Rhodopseudomonas palustris: one gene and its partner. The main gene of each other region encodes a partner of the protein of the gene in region 2 in a complex. Links are inferred from orthologs where the notes say so. Each region holds a gene or a part of one and is shown on either strand. Other genes may lie near its edges.

Region 1 (2,896 bases), 310 kb from region 2 along the record:
GGTCTGACCGGTGTGATGCACGTAGATCTCGTTGAGCCGCTTCTTCAGGTTCAGAATCTCCTGGGCGTGCAGCATGATGTCGGTCGCCTGGCCCTGGAAGCCGCCGGACGGCTGATGCACCATGATGCGCGCGTTCGGCAGCGAGAACCGCATGTCCTTGTGGCCGGCGGCGAGCAGCAGCGAGCCCATCGACGCAGCCTGACCGGTGCACAGCGTCGAGACCGGCGGGCGGATGAACTGCATGGTGTCGTAGATCGCCAGACCCGATGTCACCACCCCGCCCGGCGAGTTGATGTACATCGAAATTTCCTTCTTCGGATTTTCCGCTTCGAGGAAAAGAAGCTGCGCGACGATCAGCGTCGACATGCCGTCTTCGACCGGGCCGGTCACGAAGATGATCCGCTCTTTCAGGAGGCGCGAGAAGATGTCGTAGGCTCGTTCGCCGCGGTTGGTCTGCTCGACCACCATCGGCACGAGGTTCATGTAGGTTTCCACCGGATCGCGCATAAATCACCTGAGGGTTGTCGTAGGCGACAGCTCGCGGGAGCGACAAAAACGGCTCCGCCGCAGGCGTTCGCCCCGTGATGCAGGACGTGAAGCGAGGTCACAGATATGAGCCGATTGCGCGGCGACAAGGGTGGGCCCCGTTTCCACCCGTGAGTTGATACCGATTCGGCCAATCCCGGCAAAACCGACGAACGGCTTTTCGCCGCCGGCGAGCCGGCTTTCACGCCGCATCGTTAACGGTGCCTGACGACGCAAAACGGCCGCCGTGACGGTGTCACGGCGGCCGCAGCGATGATTCTTGAGACGATGCGGATCAGGCCGCGGTCTTGTCGTCTTCGTCCTTGTAGAGCTCCTCGCGGGTAACCGGCTTCTCGGTCACGTTGGCGAGCTCCAGGATGAAGTCGACCACCTTGTCTTCGTAAATCGGGGCGCGGAGCTGGGCCAACGCTTCCGGATTGGAGCGATAGAAGTCCCAGACTTCCTTCTCGCGGCCCGGCATCTGACGGGCGCGCTCGATCACCGCGCGGCTGACTTCGTCGTCGGTGACCTGAATCTTGTTCTTCTCGCCGATCTCCGACAGCACCAGGCCGAGGCGGACGCGGCGGTCGGCGATCTTGCGATACTCTTCCTTCGCGGCGTCTTCAGTGGTGTTCTCGTCGGCGAAGGTCTTGCCGGTCGACTGCATCTCGGCGTTGATCGACCGCCACATCACCTCGAACTCCTGCTCGATCAGCGACGGCGGAGCATCGAACTTGTGGGCTTCGTCGAGGCGGTCGAGCAGCTGGCGCTTGACCTTGAGCCGCGAAGCGCCGGCGTATTCGGCGGCGAGACGGGCCTTGGCGGCTTCCTTCAGCTTGTCGAGCGACTCCAGGCCGAGGGTCTTGGCGAATTCGTCGTCGATCGTGGTCTCCTGCGGAGCCTCGAGCTTGGTCGCCGTGGTCTCGAACTCGGCCGGCTTACCGGCCAGCGTCTCGCTGGCGTAGTTGGTCGGGAACGTCACCTTGATGGTGCGGGTCTCGCCGACCGCGATGCCGACGAGCTGATCCTCGAAGCCCGGGATGAAGGACGCCGAGCCGATCACCACCGGGATGTCCTCGCCGGTGCCGCCATCGAACGCGACGCCGTCGATGGTGCCCTTGAACGACACGGTGACACGGTCGCCGGTCTCGGCCTTGGCGCCTTCCGCCTTGTCGGCATAGGCGCGGTTGGCGTCGGCGATGCGCTTGATCGCTTCATCGACGTCGGAATCGGCAACCTCGACCACCGGCTTCTCGACCGAGAAGCTCTTGAAGTCGGCCAGTTCGATCGCCGGAACGACTTCGATCGCCACGGTGTAGTTGAGATCGGACTTGCCCTCGAGGATGTCCTCGATCTCCTTCTGATCCTGCGGCATGGTGATCTTCGGCTCGGTGGCGAGCCGGAAGCCACGCTCGGAGAAGATGCCGTCATTGGTGTCGCGGACCAGCTTGTCGATGGTCTCGGCGGCGACCGAACGGCCGTAGACGCGCTTCAGGTGAGCGGTCGGCACCTTGCCCGGACGAAAGCCGTTGAGGCGCACCTTGTCCTTCAGATCGGCGAGCTTCTCGTCGATCTTGGCGTCGATGTCCGCAGCCGGGACATTGACCTGGAATTCGCGCTTCAATCCGTCGGCAACGGTTTCCTTGACCTGCATGGCGTCAATCTTCTTCTCTTGGCTCCGGCCGAAGGACCGGAAATGGTCGAACTGTACGATGCGGCCTCGCGGCCTGCACCATCGGGTTGGCGGACATCCGTCCTGGCGGACGGCCCTCCGAAAATCGTCATGAGCAAAAGCACTTGCGTGGTGCGGGCGGAGGGACTCGAACCCCCACAACTTTCGTCACTGGAACCTAAATCCAGCGCGTCTACCAATTCCGCCACGCCCGCGAAGAGCATCATGTCCGGCCGCGATGCCGCGGGCGGCGGCTTATAGCATGACATATAGGGCCCGCATCAAGAGAAACCCGCAGCTTTTACCAACCGCGGCGGGCCGTCGCAGATCGGCGACGCTTGCTGCGAGCCGACACGGGTTACCGCCCCAAACCGCCTCCTCGCTCAGCTGCCGGCGGTCATCAACGACTGTACGCGGGCATAGAGGTCGGTGCCGCGACCGACCAGATACTGACCTTTCAGGCGGTAATCGCCCGGTACGCCGCGGATATCGACGATCGACAGCCCAGCGCGATCCTGGTGGCCGCGTTCGGACATCAGCGCGCAGATTCGCGAAATCGTGCCGTCCTTGAGGCCCGTGCGATCGGAGAGCTCGCGCTGGGTGATGCCGGGTTTGCCGCCGATCTGCAGCAAGACGAGGATCTGGTTGGCGGTGATTTCGGGGTGAATCTCCCGAAACGCGTCGAGAATAAGAGAGAGT
Region 2 (7,845 bases):
GATCGGCCCACGCACCTGCGCACCGGTTCGCTTCGCGGTGTTGACGATCTCACGGGTCGACGTATCGAGAATCCGATGGTCGAACGCCTTGAGGCGAATGCGAATATTCTGGCCGTTCATTGCCGTATTCTTTCTTTCGTGTCGCGAATGGTGAGTAGTGAGCAGCGGACGGACATCCGTCCGCCGCCCTCTATTCGCTATTCCCCGCTTACTCGATGATCGCGGCGACGACGCCGGCGCCCACCGTGCGGCCGCCTTCGCGGATGGCGAAGCGCAGCTTTTCTTCCATCGCGATCGGCACGATCAGGTGCACTTCCATCGCGATGTTGTCGCCCGGCATCACCATCTCGGTGCCTTCCGGCAGGTGCACCACACCGGTCACGTCGGTGGTGCGGAAGTAGAACTGCGGACGGTAGTTGGTGAAGAACGGGGTGTGGCGGCCGCCCTCTTCCTTGGTCAGAATGTAGGCTTCGGCCTTGAACTTGGTGTGCGGCTTCACCGAACCCGGCTTGCACAGCACCTGGCCACGCTCGACGTCTTCACGCTTGGTGCCGCGCAGCAGCGCGCCGATGTTGTCGCCCGCCTGGCCCTGATCGAGCAGCTTGCGGAACATTTCGACGCCGGTGCAGGTGGTCTTCTGCGTGTCGCGGATGCCGACGATTTCGATTTCGTCGCCGACCTTCAGAATGCCGCGCTCGACACGGCCGGTCACCACGGTGCCGCGGCCCGAGATCGAGAACACGTCTTCCACCGGCATCAGGAACGGCTGGTCGATCGGACGCTCCGGCTGCGGGATGTAGGCGTCGACCTGGCGCATCAGCTCCAGGATCGCGTCGTGACCCAGCTTCGGATCCGAGTTCTCCAGCGCGGCGAGAGCCGAGCCCTTGACGATCGGAATGTCGTCGCCCGGGAAGTCGTACTTCGACAGAAGCTCGCGCACTTCCATCTCGACCAGCTCGAGCAGTTCCGGATCGTCGACCATGTCGCACTTGTTCAGGAACACCACCAGCGCCGGCACGCCGACCTGACGGGCCAGCAGGATGTGCTCGCGGGTCTGCGGCATCGGGCCGTCGGCCGCCGACACCACCAGGATCGCGCCGTCCATCTGCGCCGCACCGGTGATCATGTTCTTCACGTAGTCGGCGTGGCCGGGGCAGTCGACGTGCGCGTAGTGACGGTTCTGCGTCTCGTACTCGACGTGCGCGGTCGAAATCGTGATGCCGCGCGCCTTCTCTTCAGGCGCCTTGTCGATCTGGTCATAGGCCGTGAACGTCGCACCGCCCGTCTCCGCCAGAACCTTGGTGATCGCCGCAGTCAGCGACGTCTTGCCATGGTCGACGTGACCGATCGTCCCGATGTTGCAATGCGGCTTCGTACGTTCAAACTTTGCTTTGGCCATTGCTCTCTCCGTTCAGTCGCGGCTTACACCTGCGACAATCAGGCAAACTTCTTCTGGACTTCAGCCGACACGTTGGCCGGCGCTTCCGCGTAGTGGTCGAACTGCATGGTGAAGTTCGCCCGGCCCTGGCTCATCGAGCGCAGGTTGTTGACGTAGCCGAACATGTTCATCAGCGGCACCATCGCGTTGATCACGTTGGCATTGCCGCGCATGTCCTGACCCTGGATCTGGCCACGCCGCGAGTTCAGGTCGCCGATGACCGAACCGGTGTAGTCTTCCGGGGTCACAACTTCGACCTTCATGATCGGCTCGAGGAGAACCGACTTGCCCTTCTGCAGCGCTTCGCGGAACGCGGCACGAGAGGCGATTTCGAAGGCCAGCGCCGACGAGTCGACGTCGTGGTACTTACCGTCGACCAGCGTCACCTTGACGTCGACCACCGGGAAGCCCGCGACCACGCCCGAAGACAGCACGCTCTCGATGCCCTTTTCGACACCCGGGATGTACTCCTTCGGCACCGCACCACCGACGATCTTCGACTCGAAGATGTAACCGGCGCCCGGCTCGGTCGGCTCGACGACGAAGCTCACCGCAGCGAACTGACCGGTACCACCGGTCTGCTTCTTGTGGGTGTAGTCGACTTCGGCCTTCTTGGTGATGCGCTCACGGAACGCCACCTGCGGCGCACCGATGTTGGCGTCCACCTTGTAGGTACGCTTCAGGATGTCGACCTTGATGTCGAGATGGAGTTCGCCCATGCCCTTGAGGATGGTCTGGCCGGACTCCTGATCGGTCGACACCCGGAACGACGGATCTTCCGCCGCCAGCTTCGCCAGCGCGACGCCGAGCTTTTCCTGGTCGGCCTTCGACTTCGGCTCGATCGCGATCTCGATCACCGGCTCCGGGAATTCCATCTTTTCGAGGATCACCGGGTTGGCGGGATCGCACAGCGTGTCACCGGTGCGAGCTTCCTTGAGGCCGGCCAGCGCGACGATGTCGCCGGCATAGGCCTCCTTGATGTCTTCGCGGTTGTTGGCGTGCATCAGCAGCATGCGGCCGATGCGCTCCTTCTTCTCGCGGGTCGAGTTCACCACGCCGGTGCCGCTCTGCAGGATGCCCGAGTAGATGCGGCAGAAGGTGATGGTGCCGACGAACGGGTCGTCCATGATCTTGAACGCAAGCAGAGCCAGCGGCTCCTTGTCGTCCGCCTTGCGCACGACTTCGTTGCCCTTGTCGTCGGTGCCCTTGATCGCCGGCACGTCGATCGGCGACGGCAGGTAGTCGACCACGGCGTCGAGCAGCGGCTGCACGCCCTTGTTCTTGAACGCAGAGCCGCACAGCACCGGATAGAACGCGCCGGTCAGCACCGCCTTGCGGATCAGGCGCTTGAGGGTCGCCTCGTCCGGCTCGTTGCCTTCGAGATACGCAGACATCGCGTCGTCGTCGAGCTCGACGGCGGCTTCGATCATCTTCTCGCGATATTCCTTGGCCTGGTCGAGCAGCTCGGCCGGGATCTCGGCGTCTTCGAACTTCGCGCCCAGCGACTCGTCGTTCCAGACCACAGCCTTCATGCGGACCAGATCGATCACGCCCTTGAAGTTGCTCTCCGAACCGATCGGCAGCTGGATCGCCACCGGCTTGGCGCCGAGGCGGTCGATGATGTCCTGCAGGCACTTGAAGAAGTCAGCGCCGGTCTTGTCCATCTTGTTGGCGAAGACGATACGCGGAACCTTGTACTTGTCGCCCTGACGCCACACGGTCTCGGTCTGCGGCTCGACGCCCTGGTTGGAGTCGAGAACGCACACGGCACCGTCGAGCACGCGCAGCGAACGCTCGACTTCAATGGTGAAGTCGACGTGGCCGGGAGTGTCGATGATGTTCAGACGCTTGCCGTTCCAGAACGCGGTCGTGGCGGCCGACGTAATGGTGATGCCGCGCTCCTGCTCCTGCTCCATCCAGTCCATCGTCGCGGCACCTTCGTGCACTTCGCCGATTTTGTGGCTCTTGCCGGTGTAATAGAGGATGCGCTCGGTCGTCGTGGTCTTGCCGGCATCAATGTGGGCCATGATGCCGAAGTTGCGGTAGTCCTCGATGGCGTGAACGCGGGGCATAGCGTCTTCCTTGATTCCGTTGCTTCGCCGTTACCAGCGATAGTGCGAGAACGCGCGGTTGGCTTCCGCCATCTTGTGCACGTCTTCACGCTTCTTCACCGCGTTGCCACGGTTGTTCGACGCATCGAGCAGTTCAGCCGACAGCCGCTCGGTCATGGTCTTTTCGTTGCGGCCGCGGGCGGCGGCGATCAGCCAGCGAATGCCCAGAGCCTGACGACGGGTCGAACGAACTTCGACCGGGACCTGGTAGGTCGCACCACCGACGCGGCGGGAGCGGACCTCGATGGTCGGCATCACGTTGTCGAGCGCCTGCTCGAACACACCGAGCGGTGGCTGCTTGGTCTTGGCTTCGATCAGGTCGAACGCACCGTAAACGATGCTTTCGGCGACCGACTTCTTGCCGGCGTACATCACCGAGTTCATGAACTTGGTGACAATGATGTTCCCGAACTTCGGATCGGGAAGAACTTCGCGCTTCTCGGCGGCGTGACGACGGGACATGGATGCTCTCCCCGCTTACTTCGGACGCTTCGCGCCGTACTTCGAACGGCGCTGCTTACGGTTCTTGACGCCCTGGGTATCGAGGACGCCGCGGAGGATGTGGTAGCGCACGCCCGGCAAGTCCTTGACGCGGCCGCCGCGGATCATGACCACCGAGTGCTCCTGCAGGTTGTGGCCCTCACCCGGAATGTAACCGATGACCTCGAAGCCATTGGTCAGGCGCACCTTGGCGACCTTACGCAGCGCCGAGTTCGGCTTCTTCGGCGTCGTGGTGTAGACGCGGGTGCACACGCCGCGCTTCTGCGGCGATTGCTGCAGCGCCGGAACCTTCTTGCGCGACTTCTGCACCACGCGCGGATTTGCGATCAGCTGGTTGATCGTCGGCATCTTCGCCTTCACCCTCAAGCTTCGCGCGAAACCGGTCAGTCGGTTTCGCAAATTCGTTCGGAGCTACCCGCTCCAGCGGCCGCCCTGCTCGATCGAACCAATCGTCCGATCACGCAAAGCGAAATCGCGCCAGCCACCCATCGCTGAGCGGAAAGCGCTTCCACGCAACAGAGGACCGCAGCAAAGACCGGGCAGCTTTCCGCTGACCGGTTCCTACCGAGGTCATACTTCCAAAACCGTCCTTGCCGAGAAAGAACTCGAAAGAACGCTTAATGTCCTGGCATTGCCTGGCTTATGTCGACAGCGTTTGAGCGTCTTGGGTCGAGGGTGGTGCCCGTAAGTCCTTGAAAGGACGGCCCGGGTTGTCCGTTCCGACGTTGGCGACGCTCACCGCCTGTCTTGAAGTGGGCGGGTTGTATCGGCGGACCTATCCTAAGTCAAGGCAAAACCGCTGCCAGATGACGGTTCGGCGACGACTTTCTACTACCTCTCCGACCGTCATGAAACGCCGATGAAATGGGGCGTTGTGGCGTCCCGCTTGGCGCGCGATCGAGCTCCAATTTCGGCCTCGACGACCGGCTCGCGGGACGCGGATCGGCACCTCGCGGGACCCGATTCATAGAATCGTGAGCAATCGGAAGAGCGATTCCGTACCGACTCGGCGACGGATTCGCGCTCCCTTGGCGTCTCGATTCGAGACAGCCGCCCCCGCTCAGGCTTCCGGTCCACATGGCGGTATTTTAGTAGCGACCTGCCATGCCGCTGAGATTACTGATCGGCGAGCCAGCTCGCCGGGAGCGTCGCGGGGCGGGACGATCCACAGACCGGCCGCCGCTCCGGATTGCCGGCAGCGGCGGCGCTATGGCTAAGTGGCCGCCGGGGCGCCGTGTCGGCCGGCCGCGGGATGCGTGGAAACAAATGGCGGGTTCGGGGCGAAATCGGTCACTGCCGCACTCTTGGCGCCGGGTGGCAGCGATCGCGATCGCCGCCGCCGCGCTGCAGTTCCTCGGCGGCCCGGCCTTCGCGGCCGACGACGATGACGACGACGAGACGCCGGCGCAGACCTACCCCAATATTTACCTCGACTTCCGCACCACCTACGGGCGCACCCCGGCCGGCACGCTCTCGATCGGCTTTTCGAACCCGACCATCGCCGTGCTGTCCCGCCTGCGCGAGCTGGCGGCGCTGCCGCCGCTGCAGGCACCGACGCTGCCGGCGAGCCAGAGCGTGGAGCTCGACGTACCGCTGACGATCGACGTCAACGACCGCGTCTCGCTGTACGGCGGCTTCAGCACCACCACCAGCAACAGCGGCGCCGGCTGGAGCTCGGTCGACATCACCAGCTGGAACGTCGGCGTCCAGGCCGACATCTATCGCCAGGACGGCGGCTCGCTGCCGACCCTGACGCTGCAGACCACCCTCACCCGCTCGGTGCCGAGCGGACCGCTGGCCACCACATCGCTCAACACCATCCTGGAGGCGTCCTACGCGTTCGACGCCGACGAGACCCGCGGCGTCCTCGCCGGCGTCCAGTTCACCACCACAGCGATCGACGCCGACCGCGCCGCGATCCATCCGAACACGGTCGGCTGGCTCGGCGGCTACTATCAGTGGGACAACAACTGGAAGCTCACCGGGCGCGCCGGCCTACAGTCATTCGGCGGCGCCGAGCTGCTGCGCTTCACCCCGATCGATGCCTTCACCCAGCCGATCCTGCGGATCGACCTCGACAAGCTCGACGACAACGACAACCGCCTGTTCGGCATCACCGCGCAGGTGTCATGGACACCGAAGCCTGCGTATCAGCTCACGGTGAGGACGCCGCTGTATCTGACAAAGAACTGAAGCGGCACACGTCGTCGAGCAAGCGCAAGCAGACAGGACGCGGCAGCTGCCGCCCAGCCTCGAAGCCCGCACGCCGGATCATGCCTCTCACGCCCGCCACCGCAGTAATCTGAGGGCGTTCGCGGTGACCAGCACCGTGGCGCCGGTGTCGGCAAGAATCGCCATCCACAACGTCGTCACGCCGAGCAGGCTGGTAGCGAGAAACACCGCTTTCAGCCCGAGCGCGATCGAGATGTTCTGCCAGATATTGCCGAGCGTGGCCTGCGACAGCGCGATCAGTTCCGCGACGCCATGGGCGCGATCATTCAGCAGCGCCGCGTCGGCGGTCTCCAGCGCCACGTCGGTTCCTCCGCCCATGGCGATGCCGACGGACGCGGCCGCGAGCGCCGGCGCATCATTGATGCCGTCGCCGACCATCGCGACGGGAGACACTTCCTTCAGGCGACTAATCTCTGCGAGCTTGGCGTCGGGCAGCAGCTCCGCACGCGCTTCCATGCCGAGCTGTCCGGCGATGGCCTGCGCGGTTCGTGCGTTGTCGCCGGTCAACATCACCACCGCGATGCCTTTGGACGTCAGTTGCCGCAAAGCTCCTGCCGCATCCGGGCGCGGCTCGTCGCGCACCGCAATCGCTCCCTCGCAGGTGTTTCCAGAGATGAGGACCACGACCGTCTTGCCCTCACGCTCGAGGTCCGAGATCGTCGTCGCAAGCTCCGGCGGGATCGTAGTCCGTTCGGCGGCAAAGCGCGGAGATCCGACGAAGGCGAAGCCGTCTTTCAGACGCGCGGAAATCGCCTTGCCCGGCACCGCCTGGCTCCCGCCGAACACGACGGGCAGCTGCAAGGCACGTGCCTTCGCGGCGCGGACGATCGCCTGCCCGATCGGATGACTGGTGTTGCCTTCGACCGCCGCGGCGCGCGCGAGCACCGCGTCGTCCTGCTGACCGATGACAGAAACAACGTCGGTCACCTGAGGCTGCCCCAGCGTCAGCGTACCGGTCTTGTCGAAGGCGACGGTCTTCACCTTGCCGAGCGTTTCCAGCACCGCGCCGCCCTTGATCAGCAGCCCTTTGCGAGCCCCCACCGCAAGTCCGGACGCAATCGCGGCCGGGGTCGAAATCACCAGGGCGCATGGACACGCGATCAGCAGCGTGGCCAGGCCGCGATAGATCCAGGTCGCCCAATCCTCGCCGAAGCCGAGCGGCGGCACGATGATGACCAGGAACGCCAGCAGCATTGCGGCTGGCGTGTACCACCGGCTGAGCCGATCGATCATCCGTTCCGTCGGCGCTTTGCTCTCCTGCGCTTGTTCGACGAGGTGAATGATGCGCGCGATGGTGTTGTCGGCCGCCGCATTCGTCGTCTCGATGCGCAGCTCGCCGTTGGCATTGATGCTACCGGCATAGACGTGATCACCGACCGCCTTGGCGACCGGCACGGACTCGCCGGTGATCGGCGCTTCGTTCACGTCGGAATGGCCGTCGAGGACTTTGCCGTCTGACGGGATACGGTCGCCGGGACGCACCACCACGACATCGCCGATCATCAGGTCGGCGGCCGGAATTTCCTCGACCTGGTCCGAGCCGTCGCGCAGCCGTCTCGCGGT

The links. The genes of interacting proteins can lie anywhere in the genome.
Region 1: the proteins of rpsG (region 2) and tig are in contact, whole or in part, in a crystal structure (PDB 3GTY), measured with the Thermotoga maritima proteins. The link is inferred for Rhodopseudomonas palustris from one-to-one orthologs. Residues at the interface, in WP_004081843.1 of Thermotoga maritima: Lys34, Lys52, Lys55, Glu59, Arg62, Gln63, Glu66, Asn67, Lys69, Val71, Arg95, Ala109, Lys110, Lys111, Gly112, Arg113, Pro114, Glu117, Glu121, Ile124, Ala125, Tyr127, Asn128, Asn129, Thr130, Gly131, Lys135, Asp139, Arg142, Met143; in WP_004081061.1 of Thermotoga maritima: Glu122, Val124, Val129, Leu130, Tyr133, Glu188, Gly259, Ile262, Tyr263, Glu266, Ser270, Glu273, Gln274, Glu277, Arg308, Gln311, Ile312, Ser315, Tyr316, Glu325, Arg329, Arg336, Leu363, Phe366, Trp367, Arg373, Leu377, Arg381, Leu384, Glu387.

What each region holds. Positions count from the first base shown.
Region 1 is NZ_CP019966.1:3,269,278-3,272,173, forward strand. It holds tig (trigger factor), read right to left. Parts: upstream 2,180-2,896; coding sequence 821-2,179; downstream 1-820. Other genes in the region: RPPS3_RS15250 (ATP-dependent Clp protease proteolytic subunit), read right to left, coding at 1-507; RPPS3_RS15265 (MarR family transcriptional regulator), read right to left, coding at 2,581-2,896. UniProt on the Bacillus subtilis protein: Involved in protein export. Acts as a chaperone by maintaining the newly synthesized protein in an open conformation. Functions as a peptidyl-prolyl cis-trans isomerase.
Region 2 is NZ_CP019966.1:3,580,787-3,588,631, forward strand. The notes cover bases 2,277-5,059. They hold rpsG (30S ribosomal protein S7), read right to left. Parts: upstream 4,012-5,059; coding sequence 3,541-4,011; downstream 2,277-3,540. Other genes in these bases: fusA (elongation factor G), read right to left, coding at 2,277-3,510; rpsL (30S ribosomal protein S12), read right to left, coding at 4,027-4,398. Also shown: rpsJ (30S ribosomal protein S10), read right to left, coding at 1-120; tuf (elongation factor Tu), read right to left, coding at 209-1,399; more of fusA, read right to left, coding at 1,438-2,276; RPPS3_RS16755 (hypothetical protein), read left to right, coding at 5,317-6,243; RPPS3_RS16760 (heavy metal translocating P-type ATPase), read right to left, coding at 6,331-7,845.